Regions from separate parts of the Mycoplana ramosa genome, predicted to be linked through region 1. Evidence: predicted binding sites of a transcription regulator. Region 1 holds the regulator's gene; the other holds the start of a gene.
What was found. The regulator LexA, encoded in region 1, represses DNA repair genes until DNA is damaged. The targets are predictions, from matches to a motif close to TGTTCNNNNTGTGTTCNG.
Positions count from the first base shown of each region.

Region 2: a site for LexA is predicted at 2,395-2,412, ahead of JNC62_RS15995 (YifB family Mg chelatase-like AAA ATPase). Genes of this name have one in related genera too.

Region 1 covers NZ_JBHEEW010000006.1:123,127-134,100, reverse strand. The annotation lists gene JNC62_RS09510 (hypothetical protein) at 92-850, shown strand; gene JNC62_RS09505 (serine hydrolase) at 984-2,465, shown strand; gene JNC62_RS09500 (hypothetical protein) at 2,633-2,899, shown strand; gene JNC62_RS09495 (SDR family NAD(P)-dependent oxidoreductase) at 2,935-3,813, opposite strand; gene JNC62_RS09490 (hypothetical protein) at 3,810-4,592, opposite strand; gene JNC62_RS09485 (protein-S-isoprenylcysteine O-methyltransferase) at 4,602-5,195, opposite strand; gene JNC62_RS09480 (hypothetical protein) at 5,371-5,961, opposite strand; gene JNC62_RS09475 (ABC transporter) at 6,120-6,248, opposite strand; gene JNC62_RS09470 (L,D-transpeptidase) at 6,652-7,236, opposite strand; gene JNC62_RS09465 (SDR family NAD(P)-dependent oxidoreductase) at 7,441-8,199, shown strand; gene JNC62_RS09460 (YMGG-like glycine zipper-containing protein) at 8,403-8,660, shown strand; gene lexA (transcriptional repressor LexA) at 8,873-9,589, shown strand; gene JNC62_RS09450 (ComEC/Rec2 family competence protein) at 9,570-10,974, opposite strand, start outside.
Region 2 covers NZ_JBHEEW010000012.1:107,518-118,491, reverse strand. The annotation lists gene rsmI (16S rRNA (cytidine(1402)-2'-O)-methyltransferase) at 1-129, shown strand, start outside; gene JNC62_RS16010 (YraN family protein) at 119-487, shown strand; gene JNC62_RS16005 (cupin domain-containing protein) at 599-1,099, shown strand; gene gshB (glutathione synthase) at 1,205-2,152, shown strand; gene JNC62_RS15995 (YifB family Mg chelatase-like AAA ATPase) at 2,484-4,016, shown strand; gene JNC62_RS15990 (GNAT family N-acetyltransferase) at 4,282-4,986, shown strand; gene cysK (cysteine synthase A) at 5,031-5,999, opposite strand; gene JNC62_RS15980 (LysE family translocator) at 6,138-6,755, opposite strand; gene JNC62_RS15975 (Dps family protein) at 6,957-7,475, shown strand; gene JNC62_RS15970 (DMT family transporter) at 7,546-8,442, opposite strand; gene JNC62_RS15965 (Lrp/AsnC family transcriptional regulator) at 8,565-9,005, shown strand; gene JNC62_RS15960 (hypothetical protein) at 9,029-9,322, opposite strand; gene dut (dUTP diphosphatase) at 9,319-9,795, opposite strand; gene JNC62_RS15950 (peptide chain release factor 3) at 9,890-10,974, shown strand, end outside.

The DNA.
Region 1 (10,974 bases):
ATCAGTAAAGCTCCCCGCCATCGAGCAAGCTTTGCGCCAGCCCCTTCCCCCATACCGAGAGCGGGGCCTGCGAGGCCGTTACGGGGGAACCATGCACGCCAGATCCCATGTCCGCAAACCCGATGAAGCCGCACTGTTCTCGGCACGCTTCCTGAAGCGGCTCACCATCGGCACTGCCGCGCTCGCAGCCCTGACGGCTGCCATCAGCCTTGGTGGCCGCACCCTTGGCGAGCACATCGCCCTGGCGGGCCACACCGAAAGCCGCGAGATGCACGATGTCCTGATCGGCCAGGACCGCCTTCGACTGCCCGCAAACGCCATCCGCTTTGAGGAACAACGCCATAGCGGGCGGGCGGACCGCATCGATCTTTACCTGACCTGGCCGGAAATGGAGGGCTACTCGAACGCAAACCGGCTGCGCTTCAACGATGTCGGCCGACCGGAGAGCCTTGTGTTCATCCAACTTTCCCAAAGCACCATGTCCCGCGACATGTCCGGACGGGTCGATCCGATTTACTCGCACCTGTTCCAGGGCGACCCGGAAACCGGCCCTGGCGGGCTCACTCTGCGCCGTCTGAAACAGGACTCCGGCTATGCCGACGAGGTCATGCTGCTGGGAGCGTTGCCGGGCGGGGCAACCTACGCCGTGCGTTGCGTCCTGCCCGAAACGGGACAGCCGTCCACCAGCGCGGACTGCCAGAGGGACATCCACATCGGCGACGATCTGTCGCTGCTTTATCGGTTTTCGAGCAGACTTTTGCCGCAGTGGCAGGCGATGGAGCATGCCATCCGAAACTTCGCCCAAGCCGCACTCGCGGATCGCCAGCTCCCCGGCAAGAGTCATCGATAAAAACCGACACCTCCGCGCAACGAATGATTCATCATAAACCGATTGGTAACCCTGCCCCGATAGTCTCTCTCCAATCGCCGTCCGCGATCCGCATCCGGCCGGCCCAGCAATCCGAGACTTGAAGAGTAACAGCGTGTTCCGTTCCCTATCCTCTGTCATCTTTTCACGCGCGACCGGGATCGCAGCCGCCACGGCCAAGGCTCTCCTCGTGGCTGGCGGTCTGGCCGTGGCCGTGGCCGCATCTGCCGGCACTGCGCAGGCGAACCCGAAATATGCCGGAATCGTGATCGACGCGAAAACGGGCAAGGTGCTCTACAGCGAAGCGCCGGATGAACAGCGCTATCCGGCCTCGCTCACCAAGATGATGACAATCTACCTGACCTTTGAGGCTCTAGAGGCCGGCAAGATCCGCAAGGACACGCTCGTTCCGGTTTCAAAGAATGCGGCCCAGGAGCCTCCATCCAAGCTCGGGGTGCGCCCCGGCAGCAAGCTGACGGTAGAGCAGGCGATCATGGCGCTGGTCACGCGTTCGGCCAACGACGTCGCGACGGCCCTTGGCGAGTTCCTCGGCGGCTCCGAAGAGCGCTTCGCCCGCCTGATGACGCAGAAGGCTCGCGCGCTCGGCATGACCCGGACCGTCTATCGCAACGCGCACGGGTTGCCGAACACCGCGCAGGTCACGACGGCCCGCGACCAGGCGCGCCTCGGGCTGGCGCTCCGTCAACATTTTCCGCAGTACTACGACTATTTCAGCACCCGCAGCTTTCGCTACGGCAAGGCGACGATCGGTAACCACAATCGGCTTCTCGGGGTTGTCCGTGGGGTCGATGGCATCAAGACCGGTTATACACGTGCGTCCGGCTTCAACCTGGTCACCTCCGCCCAGGCGGACGGCCGCAGCGTCGTCGCCGTCGTACTCGGCGGGCGCACCGGCGCCTCTCGCGACCAGCAGATGAAGCAACTCATCGCCCGCTACATGCCGGCAGCATCCCGGCGCGGCGGCGGCAACCTGATCGCCGAAACCGCCGACGCCCCGACGCTCACGGCAAATGCGGCGGCAAACAGCGTATCAGCATCCGCAGCCGGCGGTGAAACCGCAAGAAACGTCGAACTGCCTGAGAACGGGCCGGTACCGACGTATCGCTACGAAGAATCGCGTATCGAGATGGCCTATGCCGCGACCACCGACGCGAACGCAGCCCGCGTCGTCGGCAAGGACGCGCTCGCGGCCACCCTTCGGGTCCAGCGCAACGTCGCCGTGCCAGCGGCTGCCCCAGCGGAAACGGTGGTGGAGGAAGGGGACGTCGATCCTGCCGTCGACGCCCTGACCACCTCGTCTACTGCCGCTTCGAAAGACCGATCCATTCCCTCCGGCTGGGTCATTCAGATCGGCGCGACTCCGGATCGCGATCAGGCACAGGCACTCCTCGAAAAGGCGCAGGACCGCGGCGGCAAGGCGTTGCGTGGCGCCCAACCGTTCACCGTCGCCTTCGGCAACGGCAACGAACAGCTCTACCGCGCCCGTTTTGGCGGCTTTTCCGGCCAGGACAGCGCCGTGAACGCCTGCAAGGTCCTGAAGAAGAAAGGTATTGCCTGCTGGGCAAGCCAGCAGTGACGAGCGTGGCTGCGCGGGACGCTTTTTCATGCGCCAGTGCGGCAAAGATATCAGCCTAACCGCGACAGCCACCGGATGGGTCAGATTACCGGTGGCGGCGGCAAGGCCGGGGACGCTGACTTTCGGCGTCCGCCGTCCTCGATAGAGTATTGCGTACGAGGCACGTTATGGCGATGAACGAGAATGTGATTGGCTCCCCGCCCGGATCTGGTGGCAAGCGCGGCAACAGGAACGGTCTTCACCCTCTCCACGAGGCAGCGCTTCGGATCGCCGATATCGGTCTGGCGCGCTCACGCAACAAGACCAAGGACCTGGTCGGCATGCTGCTGGCCCACGGCGCCCGCGCCTGGCGCACAGGACAGCCACAGGCCGGGATCCACTTGCATGTAGGCCGTTCGGGCCGCTGCCACCCTGTCCGGATGCGCCTGCGGTGAATTTGCCTGCGGCGGGTGTCGCTGAATGAGGCGCCTCAGCCACCGGGGGCGATCCGGCTCAGCCAGCCTTTGCCGCAGCAGTTCTTGTACTTTGCGCCCGATCCGCATGGGCAGGGGTCGTTGCCGCGACGCTGCAGCCGGCCGATCAGCGGCAGCAAGACCGCGGTCGGCAGAATCGATGCCACGAAAGCCGTCAGTTTCGCGGATACACCCGGCACCACCAGCCGGCGGCCGGCCTTGAAGCCACGCCAGGCGCTTTCGGCCACATCGACGGCATCCGCTCTCGGCAGAACCTTGAACAACATTGCCCGGCCGGCCCCGGACCGGTCGAGAAATTCCGTCTCCACCGGTCCCGGCGCCACACAGGTCACCGTAACGCCGGCGTGGCGCAACTCTTCGTGCAGGGCGTCGGAGAACGAGCGCACGAAGCTCTTGCTGGCATAATAGAGCGCCATGTTGGGCCCGGGGGTAAAACCGGCAATGGAACCGAGGTTGAGCACCCCTCCACGCCGGCGCGCGAGCATGCCCGGCAGGAAACGAAGCGTCAGCTCGCTCAGCGCCCGCACATTGACATCGATGATCCCCAGTTGCTCGCCGATCGGCAGGGTTGTCGCGGCGCCGCGCAGGCCATAGCCGGCGCTATTGACGAGAACGTCGCAATACAGACGATTCTCTTGGAGGAACGCCTCGAGACGCAGCGACGCCCCGGCCGAAAACAGATCGAGGTCCAGCGTGAAGGCTTCGCCGCCGGCCTCCTGCACTTCGGTTGCGGCTGCCAGCAAGCTGTCGTGCGAGCGCGCGACGAGCACGACGGGGCCGCCCTGCCGCGCGGCGACGGTCGCGATCGCCTTGCCGATGCCACGGGAGCCCCCGACAACGACGACCGCCGGCCGCAACTCGGAACCGAGGCTCATCCGGCCGTCCTCGCTGGCTGCACCGGCCTCGCCCCGTCCTGGGCAAGGCCGTTCACTTCCATGGCGACCTCACCGTTCAATATCTCCTCGAAGCGCTCCAGCGCCCGCGCGACATTCGCCCCGTCCATGACCCGGTGGTCGTAGAGGATGCGGACATTGACCGTGCCGTCTTCGGCAATCGGGCCATAGTTGAGCAGGGTGGTCAGCGGCGTCAGCGGGTTGAACGATTCCGCGCCGAGGCCGGAATAGACGGAGAACTGGAACGTGCCGAAATGGCGGCCGCGCTGCCGGGCAATGTTCAGTCCCAGCCACATCAGCAGCCATCTGACCGGTCCCGGCAACCGCGCGAGCCTCAGCGCGCGCCGGAACTCCTTGATCTCGTGGACCGGGCGCGAGCGCGCGGCACTGATCATCGCCTGGAGGTCGGATATGCTGCGGCGCTCGGGTGCCCTGATGGTCCCCAAAAGGACGATTCGCTCCCCCTCATGCTCGCGCTCATGCGCGACGGAGGCGACACTGACGGGGTACTCGTAGAAATGCGGGTTCGGGAGCTTGACATAGGCACGGCGCAGTTCCGGCGTTTCCTGCGAAAGCAGCCCGTACCCTTTCAGGAACAGCACGGTCCATGACGGTCGCTGCGGCTGCGCCGCCCTTGCGCTAACAAGCGCGCCCAGGTTCATTTGCCGCTGCACCGTAACGCGCGGAATGCCGATCGAAAACCGCATGAGGTCGCCGACGAGGCGTCGCGGTGCCGAAATCTTCAAAGCGCGGCCGCGCATCATGCACCTCTAATAAATGTAGGGGATCAGTCTCTTGGTCCGATCCATGTAGTCGCGATAGCTGCCCCCGAAACTGTCCAGCATCATGCGCTCCTCCTTGTCGACCCTGAGGAAAAAGAGCAGCGCAAATCCGACAAAGCCGGCCAGTGCGACGACCCAGTTCGACAGCAGGAAAGCCTGGCCGAGCGCCATCAGCAAGAACGAGGTGTACATGGGGTGGCGAACCAGCGCGTATGGCCCGCCGCTGACCAGTTGATGCTTGTCGCGAATCTCCAGGCTGATCGACCAGTTCTTGCCGAGTTCCTTGTGTGTCCGGCGAAAGAGCCACATCGCAGAAAAGAACGAAACCGCCCCGATGGCGATGGCCCACATGCGGGCGGGGTAATCCGCCGCCTCGGGAAAGCCGGTGGCGACGTAGATACCGGGCACGACCGCGAGCCCCAGCGTGGCCGCCACCAGACCGACCATGTCAACGAACGAACGCCGATTCGTGACGATCCGGACGCGCTTGGCGCGGCGTTCGAAGGGGTAGCGGATCACGTACCAGGCAATAACGCCGAGCACCCATAGTATTTGACCGACTGCGGCAGCGGATAGATTCATTTAGATTCAGAGCCTGCTCGATTTTGCTCATACTGCACAGCGGATTTTGTCTCTGACAAGCCGGAAAGTGCATGGTCCAAAACGAATACCTGCAGACGCGGCGATGGAGGCGGAAACGAAACGATCCCCGCATCGGCTTGATTGCACGTTCCAACGCCAAACGCGGCAGCGCTCTTCAGCCGACATTCATCTCGCGAAGCTGCGTGATGTACTGCTGCGGCCTGAGCCAGATGGGCGGCGTCTTGAAGCCCATGAACTTTGCGATCTCCCCGGTCCAGGCGTTGCAGTTGTTGACGGTCGCCTGCCAGAACTTGGACTTGGCCTGCAGTTGCCGAATGAACGCAACGGTCTTCTGGTATTCGGCCTCGGTCAGCATGACGCGCCAGCTTGCGGAACGATATTCCTCTTCGAGGTCGCCATCGCTCGCTCCGGTCTCGGCCGGGACCGGTATAAAATGGCCAAGCACATAGGGCGCCGCATCCGTAGAGGCCGGCGCGAGGCCAGCGACCTCGGGATTGATCATCCTGCCGGATTTGTCGGTGCGCCCGAAGACCACGTAGGTATGGCCATAGCTGAGCGCGTAGCGTGAGCGGAACTCGATAAAATAAAGCTTCTGGCTGCGCTGCGTCACCCCATCTGCAGCACCGGTATAGCCGCGATAGTCAGACACGTAGCGCGGCTGGGGGGGCTTGTCCTCGGACTGGCAGGACGCAAGTCCAAGCGCAAGGGCGACTATAAGCGATGCATGGCTCTTTCCCAGCGTCATAGAACACGCTCCATTTACCGGTGCCGCGGTCAGGGTAGCCCAATTTTGGCTGGAAAGCACCCTCGCCTGCTATCGGCAACAGCCGCTGGATTCACTGCTGGAGAGAGCGCGCAGAAAGGGGAAGTGCCACCAGGCACTTCCCCTTTTTAAGCTGGTTGTCACTTATATACGGGTGCCGGCTGCTCGACTGGTGGCGGGGCTTTGCCCTTGCCTTTGCCGACTGTGCCGCAGGCACTCAGACTGACTACGGAAAGTACTGCTACTGTCACGATCAGAAGTCTGCTCATCAACATGTCCTTTCCTTGGAACGGAATAGGTTTTCGAAGGCAACGCTACTACTAATAACCGCAAAAGCAACAAAGGCATAGTGCGGAAGCGACACAAAGTTAATCACTGCAAAGAGCTGGCAAGATCAGATTTATCAACGAATTGTTTCAAGCCGTGATCGTCGATTATCCTGCGCGCGCTTGCAGGGTACGATGCCGCTTCCAGCGACGGCTCTTGGCGAAAGGACCGTCGCTTCCGGTTGTTCAGTAGACCGTGTCCTCAATGAACAAGGGCCTCGTATGTGCATGCTTGACGGCGGCCATTCGAAATAACCGCCGCGCAAAACTGGCGGAAGGTTTGATTTTTATAGCCGCAAAGGCAGGAAACACATGGACCTTTGGCCAAATCCTCCCGGATGTATTGTCAAATGACCTTCACGCGCGTTCCCACGGGTGCGCGGCTGTAGAGATCGATGATGTCCTCGTTCGTCAAGCGCACGCATCCATTTGAGACCGCATGCCCGATCGACCACGGTTCATTCGTCCCATGCAGCCGGTACATGGTGTCCTGATTGCCCTGGTAGAGATAGAGCGCGGCCGCCCCAAGCGGGTTATGCGGACCGCCCTCCACGCCGCCCGCATACTGCGCCAGCCGCGGTTTACGCCGAATCATGTCGTCCGTCGGCCTCCACGAGGGCCATTCCGCCTTGCGGCCGACGGTCGCCTCTCCCCTGAATGTCAGCCCCTCCTCGCCCACGGCGACCCCATAACGTATCGCCTGCCCACCGCCCTCGACGAGGTAGAGATAACGTTCCGAGGTGTTGACGACGATCGTTCCGGGCGGCTCGTTGCCCTCATACGCGACCTGACGACGGCGGTATTGGGAGGCAACGCGATAGGTCGACATGGAGGGGTATCCCGTCGATCCGAAGGTCGAACTGCATCCAGAGGCCAGCAGGCCCAGCCCCAGGAACACCAATCCCCGACGCGTCATGAAGTTCCTGTCCATTTGCACCTGCTAGCGATCAGACGAACCCCTGCTTTTTTATGGATACCATTGCGGCGCGCTTCGGCCAAGTCTCTCCCTTTGATTGAAGCCAGGGAGAAAAAGAGTGCCGGCCAACCATGCCGGTTCTGCTTCCGATGAATCCCCTTGCGTCGAAGGGCGGCCTCTGCTCGACTGGCCATGGCAGTCAAACAGGGATGGGACGCGATGGCGTTTGCCTTAGATGGAAAAGTCGCGATCGTGACGGGTGCTGGCTCGGGAATCGGTGCCGCCATATCGCGGCGCCTGGCCGCCGGCGGCGCCGAGGTTGTCCTCGCCGACGTCGACCATGACGCCGCGCAGGGCGTTGCCGCCGAGATCCGTCGGGCGCATGGAGACAAGGCCCATGCGGTCGCGGTGGACGTCACCGACGCCGAAGCGGTCGGGATGCTGGTCGAAACCACGGTGGAAAGATGCGGCGGCTTGCATCTGGCGGTGAACAATGCCGGTATTCACGGACCGCGGCTTCCCAGTGGGGATTATCCCATCGACGATTGGCAGAAGGTGATGGACGTCAATCTGAACGGGGTCTTCTACGGCATGAAGCATCAGATTTCCGCCATGATGGCGTCGGGCGGTGGCGCGATCGTCAACGTTTCCTCCGTGCTCGGTTGCGTCGGTCTGCCCTTTACTGTGGCCTATACGGCGGCAAAGCACGGTGTCACGGGACTGACCAAGGTCGCGGCGATCGAATATGCCAAGTTCGGGATCCGCATCAACGCCGTCGGTCCCGGCTGGATCGATACCCCGCTCCTGGCGGAGCATCCGCAACTGGCGAGCAGCCGTCGGATGGAGTCGCTGCAGCCGATGGGGCGACGGGGACGACCGGAAGAAGTCGCAGCACTCGTCTGTTTCCTGCTCTCGGACGAGGCGAGCTTCATCACGGGCAGCTACCATCTCGTGGATGGTGCCTATAGCGCGCACTAGCGTGTCACCCGATCTGACCGATCCCCGACCGCCTTGAAGGCGCTACCGGCATGATCGTATCTGTCCGATCGCAACATTCGCCCGAACGCGCATGCGCCACGACCGGTTGTACCTGGACGAAAAACCGGATTACACTTGACGGCTGGTTGGGGTGGACAAGATATCGACAGGCAAGAAAATCAACGAGACAGGAAGGAATGGAGATGACCAAGATTTCCCTAATACTCGTTCTGGCCGGGCTCGCAGCGGTCGGCTGCACGCCAACCGAGAGGGGGGCCGGCATCGGCGCAGCCACCGGTGCAGTGATCGGCGGCGCCATCACCAATGACGTTCGGGGCGCAGCCGTCGGGGCCGCGATCGGCGGCGTTTCCGGCGCCGTCATCGGCAACGTGGCCGGACAGCCCGGTCGGTGTTACTACCGCGATCGCTACGGGCGTCGCTACATCGCCGCCTGCCCCTAATCGGCGCGCAAACCGTGTCGCAGTTGAACCGGGAAGAAGGCCCCTCGTCCCCGATAGGGCCTTTTTCCCGACCATGGAAGCTGCCGCCGGCCTCGCGGCCGACAGTCTCACACGAGCCGCTGTACCTTTGATTGAAATTTGCCCCTTGCGGAACACATGTGGAACAGATAGTGTCCGTTCTGGATTTGTTTCACGATTCTGGGTGACGAGCCATGCTGACCCGCAAACAACAGGAACTGCTGCTGTTCATCCACGAGCGGATGAAGGAGACCGGCATTCCGCCGTCATTCGATGAGATGAAGGATGCCCTCGACCTCGCCTCGAAATCGGGCATTCACCGGCTGATTACCGCGCTCGAGGAGCGCGGCTTCATCCGTCGGTTGCCCAATCGGGCACGCGCACTCGAGGTGATCAAGCTGCCCGAAGCCTATTCGCCCAGCCTGAAGGCGCGGCGCGGTTTTTCGCCATCGGTGATCGAAGGAAGCCTTGGCAAGCCAATGCCAGCGCCCTCCCCGGCCAGGCCGGCCGCCGCCGTGGCGGATGGGTCGGTTTCGGTTCCGGTCATGGGGCGCATCGCCGCCGGCGTGCCGATCTCGGCAATCCAGAACAACACCCATGACATCTCCGTTCCAATGGAGATGCTCGGTGCTGGTGAGCACTATGCGCTGGAAGTCAAGGGCGACTCGATGATCGAGGCCGGGATCCTGGATGGAGATACCGTCATCATCCGCAACACGAACTCCGCCAACCCGGGAGAGATCGTCGTGGCCCTCGTCGACGACGAGGAGGCGACACTGAAGCGCTTCCGCCGCAAGGGCGCCTCCATTGCTTTGGAAGCCGCCAATCCCGCCTACGAGACCCGCATCTTCGGCCCCGACCGAGTGAAAATTCAGGGCAAGCTCGTCGGCCTCATTCGCCGTTATCACTGACTGCATTTTCTGAATCGAAGAAGGTGTTCGTCCGCCAGTCGTACAGGCGGTGTCGGCTCCAGGGGCGGTGATGCGTCGTGACGGCGTTGCGAACGCTGTAGCGTAATCGGCCGGTCCAATCGGCAGGCCGATCGGCAGGCCGCGGTGTTATCTCGAGGGCCCCGGTGCGACGCAGGCTGCGTGCCGAAACGAGTTTCGCGCCGGAACGGCAGGTTTCCATCCGAATGTAGCGTGATATGACCACGAGATCGGCACGGTCGCAGGCGGCCCCGAGAAGGGCCGGATCCTCGAGCACGAGGACACGCCAACCGGACGGCGCGGTGCCGGCACACCACTCCTTGCGGCGGCAAACGAACCGCTTGTCGTTGGCGGCTACGGCGAACGCAGAATCCATGTCGTCCCGTGCCCGCGCGATCGCAACAGGATCAGGCGCCACCTCCCTATCCATGCCTCGGCGCTGCCGTCCTTGCGGACGGACTTTCGGCACTGCCAGGCCAACCAGGCCCTCCGAGCGATGGGTGCCCGCGCCACTTCCAGTCGCCGTCCGCCATTGCGCGGCATCGCCATCGGTGAGGAACATTGGCGATCGATGGGTACCAAGGCGAAGGGCACGACGCCATTGATCGTAGATGAAATCGGGCGGCCGCGACCGGTTCGTGGCGGCTTCTCCGGGCATGACGAGCGCCACGAGCCGGCCGTCCTTCGACACGAGAACCTCGGGCGGCACATCCGAGGGGCGGACGGCGACGACAGCCACGCCGAAGACGAGTGGTAAGAGACCGATGGTTGCGAAACGGGTGCGAAACAGGCAGACCAGCCCGCCTCCAGCCGCGACAAGCGTGAAAGCCAGCGGCGGCAATCGGCCGGTGACCACCTCTCCGCCCCAGCCGGCAACCCAATTGGCCATCGCGATGATCCAGTCGACGCCCCGTCCCATGATCGCGAGCGGGATGCCGTCCAGTCCGAACGGCATGAGCAGCATGGCGATGACGGCCATCGGCATGACGAGGAACGATATGATCGGCATCGCAAGAAGGTTTCCGGCGAGGCCATAGGCCGGGATTCGATGGAAGTGCCCGATGGAATAGACGAGCGTCGCGACCCCGCCGATCAGAGACGACAGCAGAATTCCACCGACAAGCGCGGATGCAACCGACAGGACCCGTGACCGGTCACCGATCCACCGCGGGCGTCGCGCGGACCAGTCGCGCCAGGCACCATAGCCCGCGACGAGGCCCAGGGTTGCCGCGTAGGACATCTGGAAGCCGGGACCGGTGACCGCCGACGGGGTCACTGCCAGAATGATCAAGGCCGAGAGCGCAACGTTGCGCAGGCTGATGGCGGTGCGGTCGAATAAGACAGCGAACAGCATGACGACGATCATG
Region 2 (10,974 bases), on a different contig from region 1:
CTGCTTGCCGCGCTCGCGCGGGAGATGCCGGCCGGCAAGGCCGCCACGGAGGCGGCGCGCCAGACGGGCCTGCCGCGCCGCGATCTCTACCAGCGCCTGATCGCAATGAAGGCGGGCGATGGCGACTGAGGCCGAACGCAAGCTGCGCCGCAGGGCCTTTCGCCGCGGTCATGTGGCCGAATTCGTGGCCGCCCTCTATCTGCTCGCCAAAGGCTACCGCGTGCTGGCCCTCCGCTACCGCACGAGGGTCGGAGAGATCGACATCATCGCCCGCAAGCGCGACCTCGTCATTTGCGTCGAGGTGAAGGCGCGGCGCAGCGAGGAGAGCGCTGTCTTCGCAGTGACGGGAACAGCCCAGCGCCGCATCCGCGCCGCCAGCGACCTGTGGCTCGCCCGCCAGCGCGATGCGCACCGGCTATCCGTGCGATACGATATCATCGCGGTGCGGCCGTGGCGCATCCCGCGGCATCTGCCGGATGCGTTCTGACCCCGCAGACCGAACCCGGACTCATCGATCGATAAAATTTGATCGAACATCTGCACTCCGCCCTTACCTCCGCCCGCTATGGTTGCCGTGAAACAATCGTGCGGAGTTGCAATGGTCTGGAAATTGATGCTTGCGGGGGTGATCGGCATGGCGGCCAAGACCCTGCCGGTTGCGACGGCGCCGTCGCGACCGCTGGTCGCCGCTTCCATGGACGAGCTGGAGATGGTGGACGCGCCGATCGAGCCGTCCTGGATCGTGGCGGGTGCACCGCATGCCCGTGTCGCGTTGCATTCGCGCGGCCATGACGATCAGTCGACCACGGCGATCTGGGATTGCACGGCCGGCACCTTTCGCTGGTATTTCGGCTGGGACGAGACGGTGCTGATCCTCGAGGGCGAGGTGCATGTCACCGCCGAGGACGGCAGTGAACGCACGCTTCGCGCCGGCGACATCGGCTATTTTGCCGGCAAGACCTGGGCGACGTGGCGGGTCGACACCTACGTTCGCAAGATCGCCTTCTGCCGCAAGCAGTTTCCCGCCCCGATCGCCACGGCGTTGCGGCTGCGTGACATGATGCGTGCCAGGCGGACACAGACTGGTCTGGCCGCCTGAGCGGTCGGTTGTGGCAGTTACGGGCGGGCGGCGTACAGGCGCCGCCCGTTGCGTTTGCCGGGTCGCACGCCTAAATGTGGGCGGCAATCCGTGAGGAAACATTCCATGGCAAAGATCAAGAACGTCGCGGTCCAGATGGACCACGTGTCCACCATCAACATCAGCGGCGATTCCACCTTCGCCATGAGCCTCGAAGCCCAGGCGCGCGGCTACCAGCTCTTCCACTACACGCCCGACAAGCTCAGCCTTCGCGACGGCCGGGTCTTTGCCAACGTCGAGCCGATGCAGCTTCGCGACGTCAAGGGTGACCACTACGATCTGGGCGAACCCGAGCGGGTCGACCTGTCGACGATGGACGTGGTGCTGTTGCGTCAGGATCCGCCTTTCGACATGGCCTACATCACCTCCACCCACCTGCTGGAGCGCATCCATCCGAAGACGCTGGTGGTCAACGATCCCGCCTGGGTGCGCAACTCGCCGGAGAAGATCTTCGTCACCGAATTCGCCGACCTGATGCCGGCAACGCTGATCACCCGCGACCCGGCCGAGATCCGCCGCTTCCGCGAGGAGATGGGCGACATCATCCTCAAGCCCCTCTATGGCAACGGCGGCGCCGGCGTCTTCCACTCGACCCGCGACGACCGCAATCTCTCTTCGCTGCTCGAAATGTTCGGGCAGATGTTCCGCGAGCCGTTCATCGCCCAGGCCTATCTGCCGGACGTGCGCAAGGGCGACAAGCGCATCCTGCTCGTCGACGGCGAGCCGGTCGGTGCGATCAACCGCGTCCCCGCCGAACACGACGCCCGCTCCAACATGCATGCCGGCGGGCGGCCTGAGGCGACCGACCTGACCGCCCGCGAGATCGAGATCTGCAGGCGGATCGGCCCGTCGCTGCGCGAGCGCGGCTTCCTGTTCGTCGGCATCGACGTCATCGGCGACTACATGACCGAGATCAACGTCACCTCGCCGACCGGCATCCGCGAGGTGCGGAAATTCGGCGGCGCCGATGTCGCCGCCCTGCTGTGGGACGCGATCGAGCGCAAGCGCGCCTGATCTTTCCTCAAGGCGCCCCGGCAGGGCTGGGCGCCTCCGTCCGCCAGTTGCATTGCGGACGCGGCCCGTTGCGGTTCGCTGCAATTCCAGTTCCACTCTGCCCGACACCTCTGAACGTCGGTCTGGTCTCCCTATGATTTGCCGATGTACGCACCGAAGGGACGGCAACGGTTGGGGCCTTGTTCTCGTCACGGCGCCCCTTGCAACCTGATGCAATCGGATTGCACGGAGAGGCTGAAAATCGTTCCCTTAATGTTCTTGCTCTATTCCGGTTTCCGTGCCAGATTTGTCGGCATGCCGCACAAGGGACCGGGCGGCCAGGGGGACAGTCATGGTGGCACGGATCAGTACGGTGGCGTTTCAGGGCATCGACGGCGTTCCCGTCGAGGTCCAGGTCATGGTGGCGCCCGGGAAGATCGGAATGCAGATCGTCGGGCTCCCGGACAAGGCGGTCGCCGAGAGCCGCGAACGGGTCCAGGCCGCGCTGCACGCCTCCGGTCTTTCCCTGCCTGCGAAGCGCGTCACGGTCAATCTGGCGCCGGCGGACCTGCCCAAGGAGGGCAGCCATTTCGATCTGCCGATCGCGCTCGGCCTGATGGCGGCGCTCGGCGCCATCCCGGCCGATGCGCTGGAGGGTTACGTCGTCATCGGCGAGCTCAACCTCGACGGTACGATCGCGGCGATCGCCGGCGCCTTGCCGGCGGCCATCGGCGCCAATGCGCTCGGCAAGGGCCTGATCTGTCCGGCCGACAGCGGGGCCGAGGCGGCCTGGGCCGGCGCGGAGATCGACATTCTGGCGCCGCGCAGCCTGATTGCGCTCGCCAACCATTTTCGTGGCACCCAGGTGCTCGCCCGTCCCGAGCCCGCCATTCGCGCCGCCCCCGCCAATCTGCCCGATCTCGCCGACATCAAGGGACAGGAGAGCGCCAAGCGGGCGCTCGAGGTGGCCGCGGCCGGCGGGCACAACCTCCTGATGGTCGGGCCGCCCGGCTCCGGCAAGTCGATGCTGGCCGCCCGCCTGCCGTCGATCCTGCCGCCGCTCGCACCGGCCGAACTGCTCGAAGTCTCGATGATCCATTCGATCGCAGGCCAGCTCGCCGGCGGCAAGCTGTCCGATCGCCGCCCCTATCGGGCACCGCATCATTCGGCGACGATGGCCGCTCTTATAGGTGGCGGTTTGCGCGCCCGGCCCGGTGAAGCCTCGCTCGCCCATCACGGTATCCTCTTCCTCGACGAGTTCCCGGAGTTCTCGCCGCAGGTGCTGGATGCATTGCGCCAGCCGCTCGAGACCGGTGAATGCGTGATCGCGCGGGCCAATCACCGCGTCAGCTATCCGGCGGCCATCCAACTGGTCGCGGCCATGAACCCCTGCCGGTGCGGCATGGCGGGTGAGCCGGGGCAGGTCTGCGCCCGCGGGCCGCGCTGCATGGCCGATTACCAGGGGCGGATTTCCGGTCCGCTGATGGACCGCATCGACATCCGCATCGACGTGCCGGCCGTCTCGGCGAGCGATCTGATCCGGCCGATGCAGGCAGAGTCGAGCGCGGCGGTGGCGGCTCGCGTCGCTCGGGCCCGGGACGCCCAGCGCGATCGGTTCGTGGCGCTTGGCTGCCCGGAGGTTTCGACCAACGCCCGAGCCTCCACCGCGTTGATCGAGCGCATCGCGGAGCCGGACCCCGGCGGCCTGCAGCTTTTGCGGGATGCCGCGGAGAAGCTGCGGTTTTCCGCCCGCGGCTACCATCGCGTGCTCAAGGTCGCCCGCACCCTGGCCGACCTCGACGGAAAGGACAGTGTCGGCCGTATCCATCTCGCCGAGGCGATCTCCTATCGTATTGCCGGGGAACGGCTGTCTGCCGCGGCTTGACGATTTTGCCGGGCCGCCTATGGATTTGCGACATGAGCGGGACCGCAAGCGGCAATGGGAACCAGGGCGAGCTAAATGACCGGCGAGATCATCGAAATAGGTTGCCACGATACGCGCTGGCATGAGCCGTTCTTTCGTCATGTCGCCGACGCGTTCGGCGACATCGATTTCCAGCGCTGGGCGGCAGCGGGTGGCTGGGGTGGCGGCTACAGCGTGATGGCGCTGCTGGAGAACGACCAGATCGTGTCCACGGTCGGCGTCAGCCATGCAACTCGTGCTTCGCGGCGGCGGCGGAAAGGGATCCGCGGAAGCCATGCCCGGGCTGCAACTGGGTGCGGTCGCAACACGCGCCGACCGACAGGGCAGGGGCTATGCCGGCGCGCTGATGCAGCGCGTTCTCGCGTCGGCCGATACGCTTCGGTTGCCGGTATTGTTGTTCGCCAATTCGTCGGTGACAGACTTCTACCCGCGCTTCGGATTTCACCGGCTGCCGTCGCATCGGGCGTGGACGATGGGAGCCTTCGAGCCTTCCGGCGCCGTGGCAACGCCTCTCGATCCGACGCGGGAAGCGGATCGCCGGCTGCTTTCGGACATTTGCACCCGGTCGATCCCCCATGGCGGTGCTCTTTCGGCCGCGCCCGAGCCGTCCTTACCGCTCTGGTATCTCTGCAACGGGTTGGCGAGGGCCTTGGTGCTTGATGGGGGCCGGTCAATCGTCTTCGTCACGGAAGCCGACAGTTGCCTGCGCGTCCATGACTGGCTCGGTCCGCTTCCCGTTGACCCGCTTGCGACGCTCTGTTCGGTGATGAGCGCACCGGTGGTGAGGATCGAGTTTGGTTTCCTGCCTCCGTGCGGCTGGTTCGGGGACAATCTGCGCCTCGAACCGGACGACGCCGCCTTCATGTATTGGCGGGCCGCGCGCCCGATGCCGCCCGGCCCGCTGCTGTTTCCGGAGATGCTAATGACGTGAGGAGCGGTCTTGTTGGCTCCCCCGCCCGGATCGAACGGCTTGCTTCAGCCGCCCAGACCCTCGAACAACGCGGTCGAAAGATAACGCTCGGCGAAGGAGGGAATGATGACGACGATGGTCTTGCCTTCGTTCTCCGGCCGGCTGCCGACCTTGATGGCGGCGGCGAGGGCCGCACCCGAGGAGATGCCGACCGGGACCCCCTCGAGGCGCGCCACCAGGCGGGCGTTCTCGAAGGCCTCGTCGTTGGCCACGGTGACGACTTCGTCATAGATCTTGGTATCGAGGATCGCCGGTGCAAAGCCTGCGCCGATCCCCTGGATCTTGTGCGGGCCGGGATTGCCGCCGGAAAGAACGGGGCTGTCCGCCGGCTCGACCGCAACCACCTTGACGCCCGGCTTTTTCGCCTTCAGCACCTGGCCGGCGCCGGTGATCGTGCCGCCGGTGCCGATGCCGGAGACGAGGATGTCGACCTGGCCCTCCGTGTCGTTCCAGATTTCCTCCGCCGTCGTCTTGCGGTGGATTTCCGGATTGGCCGGGTTTTCGAACTGGTGCGGGATGATCGCGTCGGGAATGGTCGCCGCCAGTTCTTCGGCCTTGGCGATCGCGCCCTTCATGCCTTTCGATCCTTCCGTCAGCACGAGTTCCGCGCCGAGCAGCGCCACCATCTTGCGCCGCTCGACCGACATGGTTTCCGGCATGGTCAGGATCAGCCGGTAGCCCTTGGCCGCTGCGGCGAAGGCGAGCGCGATGCCGGTGTTGCCGGAGGTCGGCTCGATCAGCGTCGACTTTCCGGGGGTGATCTTGCCTTGGGCCTCGAGCGCTTCGATCATCGCTACCCCGATACGGTCCTTGACCGAAGCGATCGGGTTGAAGAATTCGAGCTTCGCCAGGAGGTTCGCCTTCACGCCCTTTTCCTTGGCCAGCTTGTCGAGCCGCACGATCGGAGTGTCGCCGATCGTCTCGGTGATCGAGGCGTAGACGCGGCCGCGACCGGGCTTGCGGGGTTCAGACATATTCGGCTCCCTTTCAATCTTCGGATGTCGTGGCGAGAATAGGTTCTAAGACGTGCGGAAGCCAGTGCCGCATCGTCCATGGATCGGCCGCGGATTGAAAAAATCGCTTTCCATTGCGGTTGAAGACGGATCTTTATTTCACGCAGCGCGGGTTGCGATGTAGGCCGCTGTGCTTGCCAGTATGCCCGCCGCCACGCGGTTGAGGCTCCGCAGGGCGGTCGGCCGCTTCAGCAGCGTTCGGGCGCGCGATGCCAGCGCCATGTATGGAATGAGCACCACCAGCAGCACGATGAACGTCGCCCCGAGCAGCAAGCCGTAGTCGTCGAGGCCGATTGCGCCAAGGTCGATCAGCGTCGGCACCAGCGCCACATAGAAAAGCATCGTCTTTGGATTGCCGAGCGTGACGAGCAGTCCCGACAGGAACGACATGGCCATGCTGGAGGAACGGCGCGCCTCGATCTGCTGCGGCACCAGGCCCGTGGTCCAAAGCTTCCAGGCGATGTAGCAGAGATAAAGCGCGCCGGCGATCTTGATCGCCATGAAGGCCGTCGTGAAGGTCTGGGCAATGAAGGCCAGGCCAAGGATGACGGCCGTCAGGTAGATCATGTCGCCGAGGATCAGGCCGAGCCCCATGAAGAAGGTCTCGCGAAAGCCGGAGCCGAGCGCGCGCGCGACGATGGCGGTGATGCCCGGGCCCGGGATCACCGCGGCGATGAAGAGCGCTCCGCTGTATGCAAGCAAGGCGGCAAGTGTCATGGAGATCCCTCGCGTTCGCGCGTTCTCTACGCTTTCGCGGACTGGCTTTCAAGTCGGGCGGTGACAAGCGGCAGTTGACGATCGGGCGCGCCGCGCTAGCTTCTCCATCGCCGCCGCAAGCGCTGCTGTGCCGGCCAGGCAGACGCGGCTTCGTCGCGCCGATCGACGTCGTTTACCTTCGTCCTCAAAAGGAGAGACCGCATGTCGCCGACTTCAGCCGAAAAACGCAGGCTGGCGCCCCTGAAGACGCCTTCGGGTCTCGCCTCCAACGCCATCACCGACATTTCGACCGCGCTGACGGCGCTTCTCGCCGATGTCTTGGCGCTTTACCTGAAGACCAAGAACTTCCACTGGCACGTGTCCGGTCCGCATTTTCGCGACTATCACCTGCTGCTGGACGAGCAGGCCCAGGAAATCTTCGCAACGACAGATGACATCGCCGAGCGGGCCCGCAAGATCGGCGGCACGACACTGCGCTCGATCGGCCATGCCGCGCGCCTCCAGCGCATCCCCGACAACGACGCCGACTACGTTACCCCGGGGGACATGCTGGCCGAACTTCTGGAGGACAACAAACATCTCATCTCGCTCATGCGCGAGACGCACGGCCTGTGCGACGAGCACGGCGACGTGGCGAGCGCAAGCCTGCTCGAGACCTGGATCGATGAGGCCGAGCGCCGCACCTGGTTCCTGTTCGAGGCGACGCGGCAGTCGAAGTAGCGCGACCACACGCGGGCCAGCCTAAAGCCAAGCCAGCGGCAGGGTGCCGGCAGGGCCCGTCGCTCCCCGCCTAGCTGGCGCTCCGCCGCAGCATGCGCGCCGGTGACCAGCCGAGGTTCATGCCCATCGCCGCGATCAGGATCACGGCAGCCCCTACGATCTGCGTTGGCTGCAAGGCATGGCCGAAGGCGACGCGGTCGACGAGGATCGCCGCCACGGGGTAGATGAAGGAGAGCGCGCCGGTCAGGTGGGTCGGCAGCTTCTGGACCGCCCCGTAGAGCAGCACATACATCACCCCGGTGTGGACGATGCCAAGCGTGGCCAGGCTCGACCAGGCGGCGGGGGTCGACGGCAGCGCCGAAAAATCGGCGAACGGCAGCAGCATCACGACGCCGGTGGCAACCTGGATCAGGGCGATCAGGTGCGGCGGCGTGCCCTTCAGGCCCTTGGCGGCGATGGCGGCCAGCGCGTAGAAGAACGCGGCGCCGAGGGAGAACCCGATCCCGAGCGCGTAGTCGGCGCCGCCGAGACCGCCGGCCGGCTTCGCCTGCACGATGGCCACCATTCCGGCAAAGGACAGCGCCAGCCAGGACAGCTTGGCCGCCGTCACCTGTTCCTTGAAGAACAGCGCGCCGAGCGCCAGCAGCATGAACGGCTGGGTGTTGTAGACCGTGGTGGCAATCGAGATCGACGCCAGCGGATAGGCGGCAAACAGCAGCAGCCAGTTGGCGACGATCGCGACGCCGCCAAGGACGGCAAGGATAAACCGTCGCCGCGTGAGCAGGCCGGGCCGCAACAGCCCGAGGGCCGCGCAAATGGCGGCAAGGCCGACCGTGCCGATCGCGCAACGCCAGAACACCACGTTCAACGTCGGCTGGCCCGAGACCAGCACGAACCAGCCGATCGTTCCGGAAATCAGCATGGCCGCCGTCATCTCGACTGCGCCGGCCCGGATTGTCTTGTCCATGGTCTTTCTCCCGCGATACCATGGCGCGAAGAATAGGAGCCGCTGCGTCGGGTCTCCATGGAATTTCTTAGGCTATATGCTATTGTTTATTTATAATCTTAGGTGTTTTGAGCGGATGGATGATTATGGATGACACGGACAGGCGCATACTGGCGCTGCTGGCGGAGAACGCCCGGTTATCGCTGAAGGAGCTGGCCGCGGCGACGGAGCTGTCGTCTCCGAGCGTGGCCGAGCGGCTGCGCAAGCTGGAGGAGCGCGGCGTCATCGACGCCTTCACCATCGATGTCAATCCGCACCAGATCGGCTATTCGCTGCAGGCGATCGTGCGGGTGCGCCCGCTGCCCGGCCAGTTGCATATCGTCGAGCGCCTGATCCAGGAGATGCCGCAATGCGTCGAGTGCGACAAGGTCACCGGCGACGACTGTTTCATCGTCCGGCTTTACCTGCGCTCGATGGAAGAGCTCGACACGCTGCTCGACGGCATCGCCGAGCGGGCGCAGACGAACACCTCGCTGGTGAAGGCCACGCCTGTGAAGAGGCGGCTGCCGGGGCTGTTGCCATAGCGACGGTATCGGTCGCGGCCGGGTCAGACCTCGGCCATCGGCGAAAGCCGGCCCGGTCCGGCCGGCATCAGGCCGGCGGCCTTCACCACCCGCCGGTCGACCATCAGCGGCAGCGAAAAGGCGGTGAAGTTGGCGACGCACCGCCCCGCCGGATCGAAATAGGCCGACGGCAGGCTGCTCGGGTCGGGGCCGCCCAGCCGGTCGAGGGGATTGAGGTCGATGCCGAATACGCTTTCGAGGATATCCTTGAGAGCCGCCCACCCGCCGGGAGTGTCGAAAAAACCCTCGCGATAGACCAGGCCGGTGCGATCGTTCATTGCACGCCGGTCGAGCCGAAGCCGCCGGCGCCGCGACCGGTCTCGCCGGCAATGTTCGCCTCCCGCACCGCCGCCTGGACGACGGGGGCGATCACCAACTGGGCGATGCGCATGCCGCGTTCGACGACGAACTTCTCCTCGCCCAGGTTGATCAGCAGCACGTGGACCTCGCCCCTGTAGTCGCTGTCGATCGTGCCCGGCGTATTGAGGCAGGTGATGCCGTACTTGAAGGCCAGTCCGGAGCGCGGCCGGACCTGCCCTTCGTAACCCGCGGGAATCTCGAAGACGAAGCCGGTCGGCACCAGCGCCCGCTTGCCCGGGCGGATCACGAGCCGCTCGCCGTCGCCGATGGCGGCGCGCAGGTCCATGCCGGCCGCGCCGGCGGTCTCGTAGGCCGGCAGGTCGAGGCCGTCGCCATGCGGCAGGCGGACAAGATTGAGGGTCGGAATGGCGGTCGCTTTGGTCGTGGTCATGGCTGCATAAGCCGTCCGCGGGTTTCCCTCGTCAATTTGCAAATCGCCGAGGAAACCAGTAGAAGGCGCGCGATCAACAGGAAATTCAGAAAGCATGGCCGAAAGTCTCGCCGAGGCGGTCTCCCGCCGCCGCACATTCGCTATTATTGCGCACCCGGATGCCGGTAAAACGACGCTCACCGAGAAGCTGCTCCTGTTCGGCGGCGCGATCCAGCTCGCCGGCGAGGTCAAGGCGAAGAAGGACCGGATCCAGACCCGTTCGGACTGGATGAAGATCGAGCGCGAGCGCGGTATTTCGGTCGTCACCTCGGTGATGACCTTTGAGTACGAGGGCAATGTCTTTAACATCCTCGACACGCCCGGCCACGAGGACTTCGCCGACGACACCTACCGCACGCTGACGGCGGTCGACGCGGCGGTCATGGTCATCGACGCCGCCAAGGGCATCGAGCCGCGCACCCTGAAGCTGTTCGAGGTGTGCCGCATGCGCGACATCCCGATCATCACCTTCATCAACAAGATGGACCGCGAGAGCCGCGATCCCTTCGAGATCCTCGACGAGGTCGAGGAGAAGCTGGCGCTCGATTGCGCGCCCGTCACCTGGCCGATCGGTCGCGCCAAAACCTTCTGTGGCTCCTACCATCTCGCCACCAACGAGGTGCGCGGCGCCGACACGCAAGAACGCCTCACCAAGGTCAACGATCCGGAAATGGCGTCGCATCGCCTGCCCGAGAACGAGCGCGAAGCGTTTGTCGAAGAGTTGACGCTGGCGATCGAGGCCTGCAAGCCGTTCGACAGGAAGGCCTTCCTCGAAGGCCACCTGACGCCCGTCTATTTCGGCTCGGCCTTGCGCAATTTTGGCGTGCGCGACCTCATCAATGCGCTCGGCGCCTATGCCCCGCCGCCGCGCGATCAGGTGGCGGACATCCGCACCGTGCATGCGGCGGAAGACAAGATGACGGCCTTCGTCTTCAAGATCCAGGCGAACATGGACCCGAACCACCGCGACCGCATCGCCTTTGCCCGCGTCTGCTCCGGCAAGCTGGAGCGCGGCATGAAGGCGCGGTTGGCGCGCACCGGCAAGCTGATCGGCCTCACTGCGCCGCAGTTCTTCTTCGCCTCGCAGCGGCAACTGGCGGATACGGCCTATGCCGGCGACGTGGTCGGCATTCCGAACCA